Regions from separate parts of the Priestia sp. VA7 genome, predicted to be linked through region 2. Evidence: riboswitches for the same ligand, from Rfam matches in the RefSeq annotation. Region 2 holds a riboswitch; each other region holds the start of a gene.
The links. Region 2 has a riboswitch for S-adenosylmethionine ahead of AC0C45_RS20505 (Na+/H+ antiporter NhaC family protein). Riboswitches for the same ligand answer to the same signal wherever they lie in the genome.
Positions count from the first base shown of each region.

Region 1: another riboswitch for S-adenosylmethionine. It lies ahead of AC0C45_RS09960 (bifunctional homocysteine S-methyltransferase/methylenetetrahydrofolate reductase); the one in region 2 lies ahead of AC0C45_RS20505 (Na+/H+ antiporter NhaC family protein).
Region 3: another riboswitch for S-adenosylmethionine. It lies ahead of AC0C45_RS22445 (methionine ABC transporter ATP-binding protein); the one in region 2 lies ahead of AC0C45_RS20505 (Na+/H+ antiporter NhaC family protein).
Region 4: another riboswitch for S-adenosylmethionine. It lies ahead of metE (5-methyltetrahydropteroyltriglutamate--homocysteine S-methyltransferase); the one in region 2 lies ahead of AC0C45_RS20505 (Na+/H+ antiporter NhaC family protein).

Region 1 is NZ_JBVQPN010000002.1:678,301-682,619, forward strand. Features, by position in the region: gene metH (methionine synthase) at 1-1,443, opposite strand, end outside; gene AC0C45_RS09960 (bifunctional homocysteine S-methyltransferase/methylenetetrahydrofolate reductase) at 1,444-3,282, opposite strand; SAM riboswitch class I at 3,390-3,496, opposite strand; gene AC0C45_RS09965 (YkvI family membrane protein) at 3,836-4,319, shown strand, end outside.
Region 2 is NZ_JBVQPN010000004.1:521,548-525,866, reverse strand. Features, by position in the region: gene AC0C45_RS20510 (hypothetical protein) at 66-194, shown strand; gene AC0C45_RS20505 (Na+/H+ antiporter NhaC family protein) at 234-1,544, opposite strand; SAM riboswitch class I at 1,630-1,736, opposite strand; gene AC0C45_RS20500 (ABC transporter permease) at 1,838-2,605, opposite strand; gene AC0C45_RS20495 (ABC transporter ATP-binding protein) at 2,598-3,509, opposite strand; gene AC0C45_RS20490 (YtoQ family protein) at 3,680-4,120, shown strand; gene AC0C45_RS20485 (Ger(x)C family spore germination protein) at 4,282-4,319, opposite strand, start outside.
Region 3 is NZ_JBVQPN010000005.1:65,161-69,479, reverse strand. Features, by position in the region: gene AC0C45_RS22460 (YusG family protein) at 76-321, shown strand; gene AC0C45_RS22455 (toprim domain-containing protein) at 503-853, shown strand; gene AC0C45_RS22450 (thioredoxin family protein) at 868-1,167, shown strand; SAM riboswitch class I at 1,348-1,455, shown strand; gene AC0C45_RS22445 (methionine ABC transporter ATP-binding protein) at 1,587-2,612, shown strand; gene AC0C45_RS22440 (methionine ABC transporter permease) at 2,605-3,273, shown strand; gene AC0C45_RS22435 (MetQ/NlpA family ABC transporter substrate-binding protein) at 3,291-4,127, shown strand; gene AC0C45_RS22430 (carboxymuconolactone decarboxylase family protein) at 4,250-4,319, shown strand, end outside.
Region 4 is NZ_JBVQPN010000003.1:49,285-53,603, reverse strand. Features, by position in the region: gene metE (5-methyltetrahydropteroyltriglutamate--homocysteine S-methyltransferase) at 1-2,101, opposite strand, end outside; cobalamin riboswitch at 2,252-2,440, opposite strand; SAM riboswitch class I at 2,520-2,630, opposite strand; gene AC0C45_RS12645 (hypothetical protein) at 2,711-2,962, opposite strand; gene AC0C45_RS12640 (sugar porter family MFS transporter) at 3,486-4,319, opposite strand, start outside.

The sequences.
Region 1 (4,319 bases), on a different contig from region 2:
ATGTGAGCGTTTAGCAATCTCTACTTTTCGTTCTGCAGTAACGGCCATGCCTGTTTCATCGATTGTACCGACAACCAGAGCTGCACCGAATTTTTTTACTAGCGGTAAGATTGCATCAAAACGCTCTTCACCGTCTTCTAAGTTAATGGAGTTAATAATGACCTTACCTTGTGAGTACGTTAAAGCTTTTTCAATAACTTTCTCGTCGGTTGAATCGATTACAAGAGGAACCTTCACTTTTTTTACAACTTCTTGAATAAATTCCTCCATGTCTTCCATTTCTTCACGGTCCGGATCCGCTAAGCAAATATCAATAACGTGAGCACCATTTTTAACTTGAGCACGCGCAATTTCAGATGCTTCTTCAATTTTTCCTTCCGCAATCAGACGCTTGAACTTGCGAGAACCGATTACATTCGTACGTTCTCCCACAAAAAGAGGGCGCATAGAATCGTCATATACAAGTGGTTCAATACCGGTTACAGCATGGTTATGCTCGGAGCGATCAAGCGAACGGGGCGCAACCTCTTTTACCGCTTCAGCCAGTGCTTTAATATGAGCAGGCGTTGTACCGCAGCATCCGCCTACAAAGTTCAGCCAGCCTTTATCAGCAAACCCTTTAATTTTTTGAGCAAGCAGCTCAGGGGATTCATGATAATTGCCTTCTTCATCCGGAAGTCCAGCGTTTGGATAACAGCTAACTGCTGAAGTGGCTAGGTCTGAAAGAGAGCGAATATGATCCGTCATAAACTCAGGGCCTGTCGCGCAGTTAAGTCCGACTGAAAGAGGCTTCATGTGTTCCAGTGATAAGTAAAAAGATTCGATATCTTGACCAGCGAGAGTTGTTCCCATCGGCTCAATTGTTCCTGAAATCATAATAGGAACTTCGATTTTTAGTTTTTCAAACGCCGCTGTAATGCCTAAAAATGCGGCTTTTACGTTCAGCATGTCTTGACAGGTTTCGACTAAAAGCAAGTCAACGCCGCCGTCTAACAAACCTCGAGCTTGCTCTTCGTACGATTCTACTAACTCAGGGAATGTAATACCTCCGGTAACAGAGAGAGTCTTAGTGGTAGGACCGATAGCTCCAGCTACGAACCTAGGCCATTCGGGAGTTGAATATTTATCGCGGGCTGCACAAGCAAGCTTCACAGCTTCGATATTCAATTCATAAGCCAAGTGACCTAAATCGTATTCATCAAGTACGGTAGATGTTGAGCCAAACGTATTGGTTTCAATGATGTCAGCACCTGCTGCAAAGTACTCTTCATGAATGCGCTGAATCACATGAGGCGCTGTTCGAGTCAAATATTCGTTGCAGCCTTCATATTCTTCGCCGCCAAAATCTTCAGCGGTTAAATCAGCATCTTGAATCATCGTTCCCATTGCTCCATCGATGACGAGTATTCGCTTCTTTAGTTGTTGTTCGATAAGTGAGCTCATTTATATCTTCCTTTCTGATGTAACAAGTTGCTTGTCATGAATATAGCGTGTTAGAATTTCGGTCATTTCATAGCGCATAAACGGCGTAATTAAGTAAATACCGTCAAATAACTCATATGCTGTATCAATTAAGTTTTTTGCAATCGCAAGACCTTCGACTTCACCGCGGATTCGGTCATTTCCCGTTGCATCCATGCGTTCTAGAATATCTTCTGATAATTTAATTCCAGGTACTTCATGGTGAATAAATCGAGCATTTCTTGCGCTTGTTAACGGCATGATACCGATATATACCGGTGTTGTTAAATGTTTGGTTGCTTCATATACCTCTTCAATTTGCTTAGTTGAATAGAGAGGCTGAGTAATGAAATAGTGAGCCCCGCAGTCGATTTTCTTTTCCAAACGCTGAACGGCTCGGTCTAAGTGACGCACGTTTGGGTTAAAGGCAGCTGCAATGGAAAAATTGGTTTTTTGACCAAGTGGTTTGCCGGAATAAGATAGTCCTTCATTAAACTGAGCGATTAAACTAATCAAGTCAAATGAAGATAAATCGTAGACCGAAGTGGCGCCAGGGAAATCGCCAACTTTTGACGGATCACCGGTAATTGCAAGTACTTGATTCATTCCTAGCGTATGAAGTCCCATTAAATGAGATTGAAGTCCAATTAAATTTCGGTCGCGACAGGTAATATGAATAAGCGGTCGTGCTTTTGTTTCTTGCTGCATCAGTGTTGCCATTGCCAAGTTGCTGATGCGAGGTGAGGCAAGAGAATTATCAGCTAATGTAATAGCATCTACGCCGACTTTATCAAGTGCTTTTGCGCCTTCTAAAAATTTCGTGGGACCAAGCTGTTTAGGCGGATCTAGCTCGACGATAACCGAGCGGCGCTTCTTCACAATTTCATGCATATGAGGTTTATCCTGCTGCTCACGCTCTTGAACCGTAACGGCAGGTCTCATTTTAACGACTTTGCTTGTAATCGGAGGCAGGTCTTTTAAGGCAGATGACATTGCGCGTACGTGAGCTGGTGTTGTACCGCAGCATCCTCCAATTAAGCGAACCCCTTGTTCGCGGAATAAACGCGCGCTTTCTACAAAGTAGTCTTCATTTGTTTCATATTCCAGCTTTCCTTCCACATACGCCGGAAGGCTGGCATTAGGATAAGCAGATAAGAAAGCACGATCAGGAAGCGGTACTTCTTCAAGAGACTGAATCATATGATAAGGACCTAAACGGCAGTTTAGCCCGACAACATCTGCTCCCAGCGCCTCTAATTCTTTTAATGCATCTGCTAAAGGACGGCCATCTTGCAGTACGCCAATATCATGCAGGGAAACGTGGGTAATAATAGGCTTATCCGTTTCTTTTCTTGCCAGTGTAAGAACGGTTTTTAATTCTTCGAAGTCATAGTATGTTTCAAACAAAAGGCCATCCACGCCTTCATTTAAAAGCCAAAACATTTGTTCACGAATGCTTCGCTTAACCTCTTCTAAACTAATAGCGTTTTTTTGGAAAGAACGAATTCCGCCGAGTGTACCAACCACGTAAGCCTGATCTTTTGCAGCTTGTTTCGCTAATTTTACACCAGCAACATTGATGTCTTTGACTGAATCTTCTAATCCATAACGGGCAAGTTTTTGATAATTAGCAGCGTACGTATTTGTTTGAATAACGTTTGCACCAGCTTCTACATAGGCTCTGTGAATACGAGAAACCTCTTCTGGTTTGGTGATGTTTAGTTCTTCAAAACAGCTGTCGATACCGTGTGAGTAAAGGAGGGTACCAGTGGCACCATCCCCAATTAAAATTTTAGACTTTAAATCTTCAAGTAACCCCATGTCAAAACCTCCTTAAATTGTTCCGCTTCTATTTCACGAGTGATTCGTTTTATGCAATATGCCGATAAAATAGAAAAAGTCTTCTTAAGAAGAAGACTTTTTTCGCCTTCTTATCTTCCAAGCAATAAATTGCTTGCTGGATTTAGCACCATGTCTCTAACGACTGGTTGCTGAGGTTTCAAAGGGCCAGTCCCTCCACCTCTCATGATAAGAATCAATTGTATATAATTGAAACATATTTTTTTAAATAGAAAGAATACTTATTTAATAATTTATCTGATTTTTAGAAATTATACAACATTAAATTGTGAATTTCCAGCAAATATTGAGGAAAATTTAAAAGCTAAAGGGAAAATATCCGTATATTTTGTTTGGAAATGACTGTTATGTTAGGGGTTAAGGAGTTTTTTGTGAGAAATACAAAAAGAAAATGAAAAAAATAAACGAAAAGGCACAAGCGCTGGGATATGCGTAGATTTCCACGTAAAAAGGCTCGTCTTTTTTTTATCGTTTCTACATATAGTGAACTATGAAGGGTAGAAGGGTGATGGGCATGAAAAGGTGGAAACTCACGCTGCAGGTTGCTGCTACGTATGTAGGCACCGTTGTAGGAGCCGGTTTTGCAACAGGCAAGGAAATCGTTCAATTTTTTACACAGTACGGGGAACTTGGAATGGTCGGAATTTTGGTCAGCGGCTTGTTTTTTATTTGGCTAGGTTCAAAAATGATGCTGCTTTCGCACGCAATTGGGGCTTCTTCTTATCAGCAGCTTAATACATATTTATTTGGTGATGTGCTTGGAAAAGCGGTAAACGGTGTAATGATTGTCATTTTATTTGGAGTAACTTCAGTCATGCTAGCGAGTACGGGGGCAATAGGAAAAGAACAGTTCGGGCTGTGGCCTCCTGTTGGGATGATTTTTACAATTGTTTTAACTTATATATTTATCGCAAAAGGAATTAACGGTATTTTAATGGTTAATTCTCTTGTTGTGCCGATGATGCTTTCATTTGCTTTTATCATCTTTATGCCGAATA
Region 2 (4,319 bases):
GAAACAGCAAGAAGCTAAACCCGTTACCATCGTGTTTTTACTCATTTACGTAAGGAGGTCATTTCATGGGTATTTTATTATTCATTTTATTATGCGGAATTGAAATTGGAGGAGCGGCTTATGCACTTAAGCAGAACGAGACGCTTTGGAAGGAGTTAGATGATGAAAAGCCGACTGATTTTTTCAAACAGTAAAAAACCCTTAAAAAGAACATTCTTTTTAAGGGTTTGATATTACGCAGCTTCTTTAGATGACTTTGACTTTTTATTTAAACGAGGAAATCCAATTACAATTGCAATGATCCCGCAAACCGCTGTTAACATTGGGTAGAATGTAAATGGAATAATCTCAATCGGTGAAACTTTAGCAAATCCTGCTGCGAGAAGCATTTGTGCGCCGTAAGGGATAAGCCCTTGAACACTGCATGAAAACAAGTCAAGCAGACTGGCTGATTTACGGTTATCAATTGAATACTTATCAGAGATTTCTTTTGCTAGCGGACCTGCCGTAATAATTGAAATCGTGTTATTAGCCGTTGCTAAATTTGTTAAACTTACCAGTCCAGCGATGCTGAATTCTCCGCCTTTTTTCGTTTGGATACGTCGTGTTAATAAGTTCAATAAGAACTGAATACCGCCATTATAGCGAATAAGCTCAACCATTCCGCCGATTAGCAGAGATAAAATAATTAACTCTGACATTCCGCCAATACCTTCTGTCACAGTTTTAGCAAGAGAAGAAAGCGTGTAGCTTCCGTCAGCTAATCCGATCACGCCGGCCAATACAATTCCTCCGGTTAAAATACTTAATACGTTTGCACCAAATATTGCAGCGACTAAGACGCCCACATAAGGTAAGATTTTAAACCAGCTGAAGTCTTTAATTTCTACTGATGACGTGTTGCCTAGCGTCATTACAAGCAATAAAATTACCGTAACAATCGCTGCAGGAAGTACAATAAAAAAGTTCACTTTTAATTTATCTGACATATTTGTTTTTTGCGTACGAACTGCTGCAATAGTCGTATCAGAGATTACGGATAAATTATCTCCAAACATTGCACCACCAACAACGGCAGCAATTGCCAATGTAATGGATACATGCGCTTGCTCACTGATCCCTACAGCGATAGGTCCTAGCGCTGCGATTGTTCCCATTGACGTTCCCATCGAAATTGAAATGAATGCGCCAATAACAAAGATTCCGACTACCACTAAGCTTTGCGGAAGCACAGACAGAGCTAAGTTTACCGTTGAATCAACAGCTCCCATGCCTTTAGCCACTTGAGAAAAAGCACCTGCTAAAATAAAAATAAGCACCATAATAATGATATCAGGATGTCCTGCTCCTTTAGCAAAACGTTCCACTTTTACATTAAGTGAATCTTTGCGGTTCATAACCAGCGCCACAATGGCTGCAATGATAATGGCTACTAATACAGGCAGCTTATAAAAATCTCCCGTTATAATTCCTGATCCGACAAACAGGACTAAAAAGACGCCCAGCGGTAACAGCGCCCAGCCGTTTCCTTTTTGTTGTTCCATTCTTAACACCTCTTGTTTACGTAATAAAAAAAGACCTCTTCTTATTGATAAGAAGAGGTCTCTTATTTGTATCATAAGATTACCCTTCTCATCTTCCAAACGAAACATCGTCTGCTGGATTTGGCACCGCACTGCGTACAGCCAGTTGCCGAGACATCATAGGGCCAGTCCCTCCGTCTCTCTTGATAAGAAGTTTATAGTTGTTTTAAAAATAGTCTTTCACTACTGTAAGCTCTTTTTATTTAATTGTCAAATGCTATTTTAGAAAAATATATAGTGCGAAAATTCTCACATCAATTAGCTACGTCTCGTTTCAAAAACGCTGCCCATGCCACGCCCATAAAGAAGACAAAATGCGCCACCAAGATGAAAATGGAAAATGGAATTGTCATGCCGTCAAACATCGTCTTCATTCCGTCCATATACTGCACAAAGTTCGTGTTGGCGAACAGTAAAAATTTCCCCCACCATAAACCAAACTGTGATACTAGTCCTGTTACAGCTTTCGCCCCGATACTTACGACAATAGCCAGACTGGAAGCAAGCGCGCTGTTTCTAAATAAAGACGACAGCATGAATGCGAACGTCATCATCATAAACGTTTCCATATACGCACTGTCATACGTAAGCGTAATATTTTTAAGCAGCTGCGCATCTCCTTCTAGACTGGTAAATCCAAAGAACAAGGCTCCCCATACAAACGAAAAAAGCAAATAGCTCAGTAAATAATACAAGCTAATTAAAATGAGGGTTAGGTACTTGGATGCTAAAATCGTTGAACGTCTAGCAGGGCGAATTAAAAGAAGCTTAATGGTACCTGCCTCAAACTCTTTTGCAACCATTGCCCCTCCAACAGCAAGAGCGAAAAATTGAACGAGAATCAGCATACCTGAACTAAATGACAGGAAGTTCAAAATGTTGTCTTCTGTCCCTGCACTGTTTGCTACTTTTTTCATTAATAGAGCCATACAAAGAGTTAAAATACCGATGGTAATAAACGTGACTTTTGTGCTTCTTTTGTAAAACCATTTCATATGTTCATTTTGAATTAGCTTAAGCATGGTGCTCTCCTTCCGTAACGGACATAAACGAATCTTCAAGCGTCTCATACACAGGAGTGATTCGGTAGACTAAAATATCGCTGTCCACTAATTTTCTATTTACAGCTGGAATTTGTTCTTTTACAATCGCCACGTCGATAATATGTGATCTCATCGTTACTTCAAATTCTTGTGATAAAAGAGCCGCTGCTTTTTGCGCGTCAGACACCTCAAATTCTACGTACATTCCTTGGTCTTGACGATTTGGAGATAGATCTTGAATGGCTTTTAACTCACCGTCTTGAATAATGCCAACGCGGTCACATAATGCTTCTACCTCTTTTAATAAGTGGCTCGCGATTAAGATTGAAATTCCTTCTTCCCTGCAAAGCGTTTGTAAATATGTACGAAATTCTCTCATTCCCGCTGGGTCTAGACCATTTGTTGGTTCGTCTAGTAAAAGCAATGCAGGCTTATGTAAAATGGCTTGAGCTACTCCTAAACGCTGTCTCATCCCAAGAGAATACGTCTTCACTTTTGCATGAATGCTGTTTTCAAGCTTTACTAAAGCAATCACTTCATCCAAGCGTTCTGATGTGATCCCTTCATGCATATTCGCAAAGTGTTTTAAATTTTGATAGCCCGTCAGATAATCATAAAACTCAGGGTTTTCAATAATCGCTCCAATTGATTTCATAGCTGAAGTAAACTGTTCTTTTAAAGGAAACCCATTGACGGTAATTGTTCCCTTTGTTTCTTTAATGAGTCCTACTACGGTACGAATTAGCGTTGTTTTTCCAGAGCCGTTCGGACCAAGCAATCCGAAAATCTCACCGCGCTCAACCGATAAGGATACATCATGCAAAATGGTTTTCTTCCCAATTACTTTACTGACATGATCTACTTGTAGCACTGTTTCTGTCATCAGGTACATCCTTTCTTTAATTAGCAATACGCTTTCTATTGTTTCTCTTTTTTAACTATTTGTCTACTATAACCTTATTTTTGGAAAAGTAGCCCATTCAAATCATTCGTATTATCCGCTTACATTTGATAAAATAAAACAAATCTTAGTTAGAGGAGGACTTCTACATAATGAACTTAACCGTATACCTTGCCGGGCAAATTCATGATAACTGGCGAGACGAAATTAAAAACCAAGCGGAACAATTAAACCTTCCCCTTACCTTTGTCGGTCCCATGACAGACCATGACCGCTCCGACAACATTGGAGAAGAAATTTTAGGAAAACAGCCTAACGCTGTCTTAAAAGATGAAGCTGCTTCTCAAATTAATAATTTACGCACGCAGGTGCTCCTTAAAAAATCTGATGTGGTCATTGCTTTATTTGGTGAAAAATACAAGCAGTGGAACAGCTCAATGGATGCAGCGACAGCCATCGCATTAGATAAACCGCTAATTTTGGTTCGCCCCGAAAAACTGCACCACCCTCTTAAAGAACTGGCAAACAAAGCGCAAGTTGTAGTGGAAACGCCAGAACAGGCTCTTCAAGCACTAGCTTATATTTTTGAATAACAACGAATAAGAGCTGTCGAAAATCGGCAGCTCTTATTTGTTGTTTATTGAAGGCTCCGTACGAAGCATGCGATGAGTATTTCGTGGGAAGTCTGAGATTATTATTTTTTTGGGTTTTTTTCATTTTTGACATAACGATAAGCAAAGTTACAGTCGGGTGCTTACTTTTTTGACCCGGATGCTCCATAATCTTTAATCG
Region 3 (4,319 bases), on a different contig from region 2:
CCTCCATAAATTGTCTTTATGAAAAATTTTTGACTGGACACTCTATTAGTAAACAAGCTAAAGGAGTGTCTTTTTATGTTTGAAAAACAAAAAATGGACGTTACAGATCGCGTTACAGCTAAATTTCATGACGGCGGTATGAAATTATATGTTGATAAGCAGCCAATTGGTGAAGTTAGTTACGGAACAAGCGGCAATGAATACCGCTTTGAAGAAGGATATTCGCAAGAAAATAATAAGTTCTACCAATATACGGACGTACAAAAACAAGGTGAAACGCAAAAATATACAGACTGCGACGAAGAAGCAGGATGGTGCTAAACAGTGGCAACTGCCGCTGTTTTTCTTGTTTTATGGAAACAATATGGCTTAAGCTGCCTTTTAAAACAGTTCTTTCTTGCAAATTTCTTTTAAAAAACAGGTGAACTGTGATACATTAACGAATATTGTATAGCATAAAGAAATGATGTTACTATACAACTGACGATTATGGGTGATGAAAATGGGGCTAATTGAAATTGAAAAAGTAATTATTGTTGAAGGAAAATCAGATAAAAAACGTATCCAAGATATCATTCGAGAACCAATTGAAATTATTTGTACAAACGGTACGATTAGTTTATCAAAGCTGGATGAAATTATTGACTTTACGTTTAACAAAGAGGTATACATACTCGTTGACTCTGATGATTCAGGGAATAAGCTAAGAAAACAATTTAAACGAGAGCTTCCGGAAGCAGAGCATCTATATATTGATAAAATGTACCGAGAGGTTGCTGCCGCCCCTAGAAATCACATAGCAACAGTATTACTGAGTGCCAATATCGATGTTAATGCAGAATTTTTAACATAAAAGGAATGAGCAACATGCAAGAATGGAGCGAAAAACAGCTTGACGATCAGTTAAAAGAAGGACAAAGAGCGTTTATCTTTTTCCATACACCTTTTTGCGGGACATGTCAGCTGGCAAAAAAAATGTTAACCGTAGCAGAAGCGATGCTGCCCGGTGTGACCATCGGAATGAGCAATTTAAATTATATGCCCTCAAAAGCAGAAGTATTTTCAATTGAAAGTGTACCTTGTTTGATTGAAGTGAAAAATGGCGAAATGGTAAAAAAACTCTATGCGTTTCATTCCATCGAGCACGTACTTGAAGAGCTTCGATAATCAAACGTTTGTTTAAAATGAAGAAATTGAAAGAGAGCAAACCATTGGGATTGTTGAAATCTTGGGATATTATCCCAAGAACAAAATCTGTTGACAGCCTATCTGACACATGCTAAAATCACACTCATGAATGTTCATAAATGAATGAATATTTCCCAAAAACAAAATAATTGTTGCGAACTCTTATCAAGAGAGGTGGAGGGACTGAGCCCTGTGAAACCCGGCAACCGTCAGACTAACTGAAATGGTGCCAATTCCTGCAAAGCTATGCGCTTTGAAAGATGAGAGAAAGGATTAAATATCGAGCCTTTCTGTCATGCGCAGAGAGGCTTTTTTAATGGGGAAAATTGTTTTACGGCTTTTTTATCCTATAGGACAACCTAACATAATTAAGTTTTTATTAAAGAAGGTGAAGAAATATGATTACATTAACAGACGTTACAAAAATTTATCAGGCTAAAAGCGGTCAAGTAACAGCTGTTGATAATGTGAATCTAACCGTTAACCAAGGTGAAATTTACGGAATTATTGGTTATAGCGGAGCGGGGAAAAGTTCTTTGATTCGCTTGCTAAACGGATTAGAAACACCAACGACAGGAACGGTCGAGGTAGCAGGTAATGATATTGGAAAAATTAAAGGCGGAAAACTCAGAAAAGCGAGACAAGAAATTAGTATGGTATTTCAACACTTTAATATCTTATGGTCGCGTACGGTGAGAGAAAATATTGCTTTTCCGTTAGAAATAGCAGGGATTTCAAAAGAAAAAAGAATGAAACGAGTAGACGAACTCATTAAGCTAGTTGGACTTGAAGGTCGTGAAAATGCTTATCCATCGCAGCTTAGCGGTGGACAAAAGCAGCGTGTTGGTATTGCTCGAGCGCTAGCGAATAATCCAAAAGTATTGCTTTGTGATGAAGCAACATCAGCGCTTGATCCTCAAACGACAGATTCTATTTTAGATCTGTTAGTAGATATTAATGAGAAGCTAGGGTTAACCATTGTATTAATTACTCATGAAATGCACGTCATTCGTAAAATTTGTCATCGAGTAGCCGTTATGGAAAATGGGGCAGTAGTAGAAGAAGGACAAGTGCTAGAAGTATTCAGAAAACCTAAGCAGCCGATTACAAAACGATTTGTTCAACAGATTTCTGAACCAGAGGAAACGTTTGAAACGATTGAACAAGTGAAAGAGCTGTATCCAAGCGGGCAAATTATTCAGCTGACGTTTGTTGGCGGAAAAGCAGAGCAACCGCTCATTACAACGATTTTAAAACAGTTTGATGTAACGATTAATATTTTACAAGGAAAGATTTCTCATACGCAAACAGGTTCATACGGAACGTTGTTCGTTCATTTAGACGGAGAATTAACAGAAGTTGAAAAAGTCATTGCATACATTCATGAGCAGCAGGTAGAAGTGGAGGTAATGACAAATGCTTGAGAAACTATTTCCAAACGTTATTTTAGATGATTTTATTCAAGCGACAAATGAAACACTATATATGACGGCTATTTCAGTTGTAGCCACATTTGTTCTAGGTATTTTATTGGGCTTGCTTTTATTTTTAACGTCCAAAGGACAGCTTTGGCAAAACAAACCTTTATATGCCATTGTGTCAGCGGTTGTAAATATCTTTCGTTCCATTCCATTCATTATTTTAATTGTTTTACTGATTCCATTTACTAAAGCATTGGTAGGAAGTATTTTAGGTGCTAATGCAGCGTTACCTGCTTTAATTGTTGGAGCAGCACCATTTTATGCGCGTCTTGTAGAAATTGGTTTGCGCGAAATTGATAAAGGCGTGATTGAAGCTGCTAAATCAATGGGAGCAACAACAAGCACCATTATTTTTAAAGTGCTTTTACCTGAATCGCTGCCAGCTTTAATTTCCGGTTTGACGGTAACAACGATTGCATTAGTCGGCTATACGGCAATGGCGGGTGTGATTGGAGCCGGAGGTCTTGGAAACCTTGCATATTTAGAAGGGTTCCAGCGCAGTCATAATGACGTAACGCTAGCCGCTACAATCTTAATTTTGATTATTGTATTTATTATCCAACTTATTGGAGATGCGATTACTGCAAAAATTGATAAAAGATAAAGGGAGGATTATTTATTATGAAAAAATGGCTTTCGGCTTTAGCATTAACATCTGCACTAGTAGTAGGATTAGCTGCGTGTGGATCTAACAATGGATCAAAAGATGAAAAAAAAATTGTCGTGGGTGCATCTAATACGCCTCATGCTGAAATTTTAGAACAAGCAAAACCGATTTTAGAAAAACAAGGAATTGACTTAGAAATTAAAAAATTCCAAGATTACATCTTACCGAACACAGCTCTTGCAAACAATGAAATTGATGCAAACTACTTCCAGCATGTTCCTTATATGAATTCAGTATTAAAAGATCACAAGGGTGAAAAAGGGTATGATTTCGTAAGTGCCGGTGCCATTCATATTGAACCAATTGGTATCTACTCTAAAAAATACAAAAGCTTAAAAGATCTTCCGAAAAACGGTACAGTTATTATGCGTGATGCGGTAGCAGAGCAAGGACGTATATTATCGATTTTTGAAAAAGCTGGCGTGATCAAATTAAAGCCAGGCGTAAAGAAAATAGATGCACAAATTAAAGATATTGTAGAAAACCCTAAAAATTTAAAATTTAAAGCCGATGTTGAAGGCGGATTGTTACCTCAAATGTACAAAAACAATGAAGGTGACGCTGTTGTTATCAATGCTAACTATGCTATCGATGCTGGTTTAGATCCAGTAAAAGATCCAATCGCAGTTGAAAGCAAGGAAAATAACCCTTATGCAAACATTATTACGGTTCACAAAGGCGACGAAAATAAAGATACGGTGAAAGCTTTAGTAAAAGTTCTTCACTCTGAAGAAATTCAAGACTACATTAAAGAAAAATACAAAGGCGGAGTACTGCCGGTAAATAAATAATAGAAGAAAAGCGCTTGCCCACTCTGAGCAAGTGCTTTTTTTGTATGCGGGAAAACGAATAACTCTTATTTTTCTCACGCATACTAACCGTGAAAACTTTACTGATGATGGGAGCTGACGTTATGCAGCAAGAAGCACGTCATTCAACTGAGCAAGCACTTCATGATTATAAAATGGGTGTTGGGAAATTTA
Region 4 (4,319 bases), on a different contig from region 2:
TGTGGATATCATATACGCCAAGTCCAATTCCTTGATTGTACGTATGTTCTTCAAACGCATAAATTAATTCACCGTGGCTTTTAGACGTTTCAATGGAAATGACGTCGGCATCAAGCGCTTTGATCGCATCAATAATCTCTTCGAATTCTGAATAGCACATATGCGTGTGAATTTGCGTCTCATTTTGCACCGATACCGTCGCTAGCTTGAACGCATACACCGCAGCATTTAAGTAGCTGTTCCAGTTTTCTCGTTTTAACGGCAATCCTTCACGCAGCGCCGGTTCATCTACTTGAATCATTGAAATGCCCCGACTTTCAAGTGCTTCTACTTCTTTTCTAAGAGCAAGCGCAATCTGATTTGCCACGTCGTAGCGCGGGATATCATCACGCACAAACGACCAGTTTAAAATTGTAATCGGACCCGTCAGCATTCCTTTAACCGGCTTATCGGTTAGAGACTGTGCGTAGATCGTTTCTTTTATCGTCATCGCCTGTTCGTACGAGACATCTCCGTAAATAAGCGGCGGTTTCACGCAGCGAGAACCGTAAGATTGCACCCAGCCAAACTTCGTAAACTGAAAGCCTCCTAATTTCTCACCGAAGTACTCAACCATGTCCGTACGCTCAAACTCTCCGTGCACAAGGACATCTAAGCCGATATCTTCTTGAATTTCAATCCATTTTTTGATTTCCTCGTTAATGTACGCTTCATACGCTTCGTCTGTTAGTTCTCCTTTACGCCATTTTAGACGCTCTTTTCGCACTTCTTTTGTTTGCGGAAAGCTTCCAATCGTTGTCGTTGGAAGAAGCGGCAGCTGAAACGCTTCTTGTTGAACGCGTTGACGTACGTCAAACGGCGCTTGGCGCTCTGCTTTATAACTGTGCAGCTGCTTCAGCTCTTTTTGCACGTCTTGATGATTTCGAAAAGATGATCCATTTAATGCTTGAATCGCTTGTTTGCTTACACTTATTTCTTTTTCTATTGCTTCTTTTCCTTGCTGTACCGCTTTCGTTAACAGCGTGATTTCCTGTAGCTTTTCATCTGCAAAAGAGAGCGCATTTTTCAATACTGGATCAATCGTCTCTTCATTTTTCACCGTGACAGGAACATGTAACAGACTTGATGAAGGCTGCAGAATCAAACGGTCTTTTGATACGGCTTCTTCAATTTCACTGATCGTTAAAAGTTGTTCATCCAAATTTCCACGCCAAATGTTTCGTCCGTCAATCACTCCTGCTGCCAGCACTTTATCAGTTGGAAAACCATATTTATTAAGCGCCGTGAGATTTTCGCCTCGGTCATGTACAAAATCTAAGCCAATACCATGAACAGGAAGAGCAACTACTTCTTTATAGTGATCAATGCTGTCAAAATACGTTTGCAAAATGACTTTTACATTCGGTGCCGCTTCCTTCAAAGTTTGATAGACTTCTTTGTACAGCGCGATTTCTTCTTTTGATAGCGTTGTAGCTAAAACCGGCTCATCTATCTGCACCCACTCGACGCCTTCTGCCTGCAGCTCCGCTAAAATAGTTGCATAAAGCGGAACAAATTGTTCAACTACTTTTTCAAACTCACTTTCTTTATATCCTTTTGACAGCTTCACAAATGTTACTGGACCTAAAATAACGGGTTTACCTTTGATATTCAGCTTTTCTTTTGCTTCTTTGTAAAATTGAAGCGGCCGATTTTCTACAAGTGCCGGCGTACATTCCTCAAGCTCGGGTACGATGTAGTGATAATTTGTGTTAAACCATTTTGTCATCGTAGAAGCTACCGCACCTTTTGTTCCTCGCGCGATGTCAAAATACGTTTCAAGCGATACCGGTCCTCCGTCATATTCAAAGCGCTTTGGCACCAAACCAAACATAGCGGCTGTATCTAACACGTGATCGTATAAGCTAAAATCGCCGACTGGAATCAGTTCAATTCCTGCGTCACGCTGTTTTTTCAGATGCTCAAGACGAAGAGCTTCAATTTCCTGTAGAAAGATATCTTTCTCTAGTTTTCCTGCCCAAAACTGCTCAAGCGATTTTTTCCATTCTCGTTTTTCACCAATTCTTGGATAACCTACATTTGAACTTTTTACACTGCTCATTTTTTCCACTCCCTGTATATTTTTTTATCGATAAACTAAAAAATCTCTCTTTTCGAAATGAAAAGAGAGATGATACGCATACTTAACTAAAGTTGAGATAGTCTGTTTTTCTCAACACGTATTCCTCACTCCTCTCTATATCCCGTAGAGCTTAAGTGCATACAACAGGCAGGTCTCCTGACTTAGGTTCATCGCTTCTTATCCCTTCCCATTTCAACATGAAACAGTGGTTAATAAGTTGCTCCCCATTACAGTGGCGGGACCGCGCCGGCTTTTCACCGATCTTCCCTTTTAAGCTGCGTACATTCGTTACACAGCACCTGATGCATTTTTATAAAATTGTTCATTCAAAACACCTTCACATAAAATAAAAAGCCTCTCTATCATGAATAGAGAGGCATAGTATCTATGAAATCCTCTCTTATTTTTCAAAGCTGTACGCTTTGCAGGATGTAGCACCTTTTTAACAAGAATGTTAAATGGTTGCCGGGCTTCACAGGGCCAGTCCCTCCGCCTCTCTCAATAAGAGTTTTAATTGTTTATAATATTTTGAATGTAGAGTCATCTTAACACCTTAGATTTATGTTGTCAAAAGAAATTGCAAAAAAATTAGTTTTCAGGAGGTGCTGACGCTAATTTTTGTCTTAACAATTTGTAATCGTCTTTTCGATGTGTTTCGATCAAGTCTTTTGCTCCTTGGTGATATCCTGACGAATAAATGTACTCTACTGCTGTTTCAATAAGCTTTCTTTTTTCTTCGGCACACTCCCGGTCCATTAAGGGGAACAGTCTACCTAAAAGGTCATTTAAATCTTCCTTGATAAAACGATTAAGTCCTTCTTGCATCTTTTCGTTTGCCATGATTGCTCCTCCATTTGCTGTGTATATTCTAAGCCTCTATAAACAGGCAGTTCACTGTGAATTTTAAGATAAAGTTAAGTCATTAAACAGTATATCAAGTGAATGTTTTTCTTTAATTACATATGTAATACAAATATATGACAAATATAGAGAATATATCATCATTCATTATCTATTATAACGTTTGACTGAACCTTCTGCTACAAGGTTTCGTTAAGAGTTATGCACATTTTCCCAAAAGAGGTTGAGACATAACGAAATGAATTCAATCTAAAGGCAAATGGGATACATGAGCTGAATCGCTTGTGACACCGCAGTTGATTTCCGTACAAGACTTCGCTTCCCGCAGGAGTCTTCGTCTTGTCCTCCAATCACCTGCTAGAAAGATCTATACACATGAAACCTACGTTTACCCTAACAAAAAAAACGAACCACTAATCAAAGTGTTTGATTAGTGGTTCGTTTTTCACTTCAGCTAAAATACTTTTATCTCAGCATCTTACATTTAAAACATTTACGACAATTAAACATATTTATTACGCTCAACTGGACTTACAGAATTTCTTCCAGAACGAGCTGCCATGTCCGTTTCAATTTGCTCTAGGCTACGTCCTTTTGTTTCAACAACTACAAAACGTATGAAGAATAAACCGAGAATGCAAATGATTCCGAACGTTGAAAAAATAACGCCCAAACTAAACTGATCAGCTAAAATTGGGAACACAAGCCCTACTGCCAGCGATCCTGTCCAGTTAAAAGCAGATGAAATCCCAGCACCGATTCCGCGTACAGAAAGCGGGAAAATTTCTCCTACAATGATCCACGTAAGCGGCGCCCAAGAAAACGCATAGCAAAGGATAAAGCAGCAAAGAGCAATTAACGTAACCCAGTTCACGACGACTTCATTAACGCCTAATGCTCCTAGAATAGCCGGTGTGAAAAATGAAAGAGCCATTCCCGCACCGCCAATCGTAAGAATGGTACGGCGGTTGAATTTATCAACAAACTGCAGGAAGATAAGTGTTGTCACCACAAAAATCACCCCAACAATAACCGTAAAGCCAGCAGCTACCTGCGGGGCTAAACCAACTTGACGAGCAATGCTTGTTGCATAATAAACAATTGAGTTTGAGCCTTGAATCTGTTGAAAAGTTGCCATTCCGACACCGATAATTAAAGCTAAACGAAACTTTTTATGAAACAGCTGCTTAATGCCTGATTGTTCATGAACAGCTACGCTTTCAATTTCAGACACTTCAGCTTCCACTTCAGCTGTTGACCGGCGAAGCGTGCGCAGCACTTCACGCGCTTTATCTGGCATTCCATTTTTAATTAAGTAGCGAGGCGACTCTGGAAG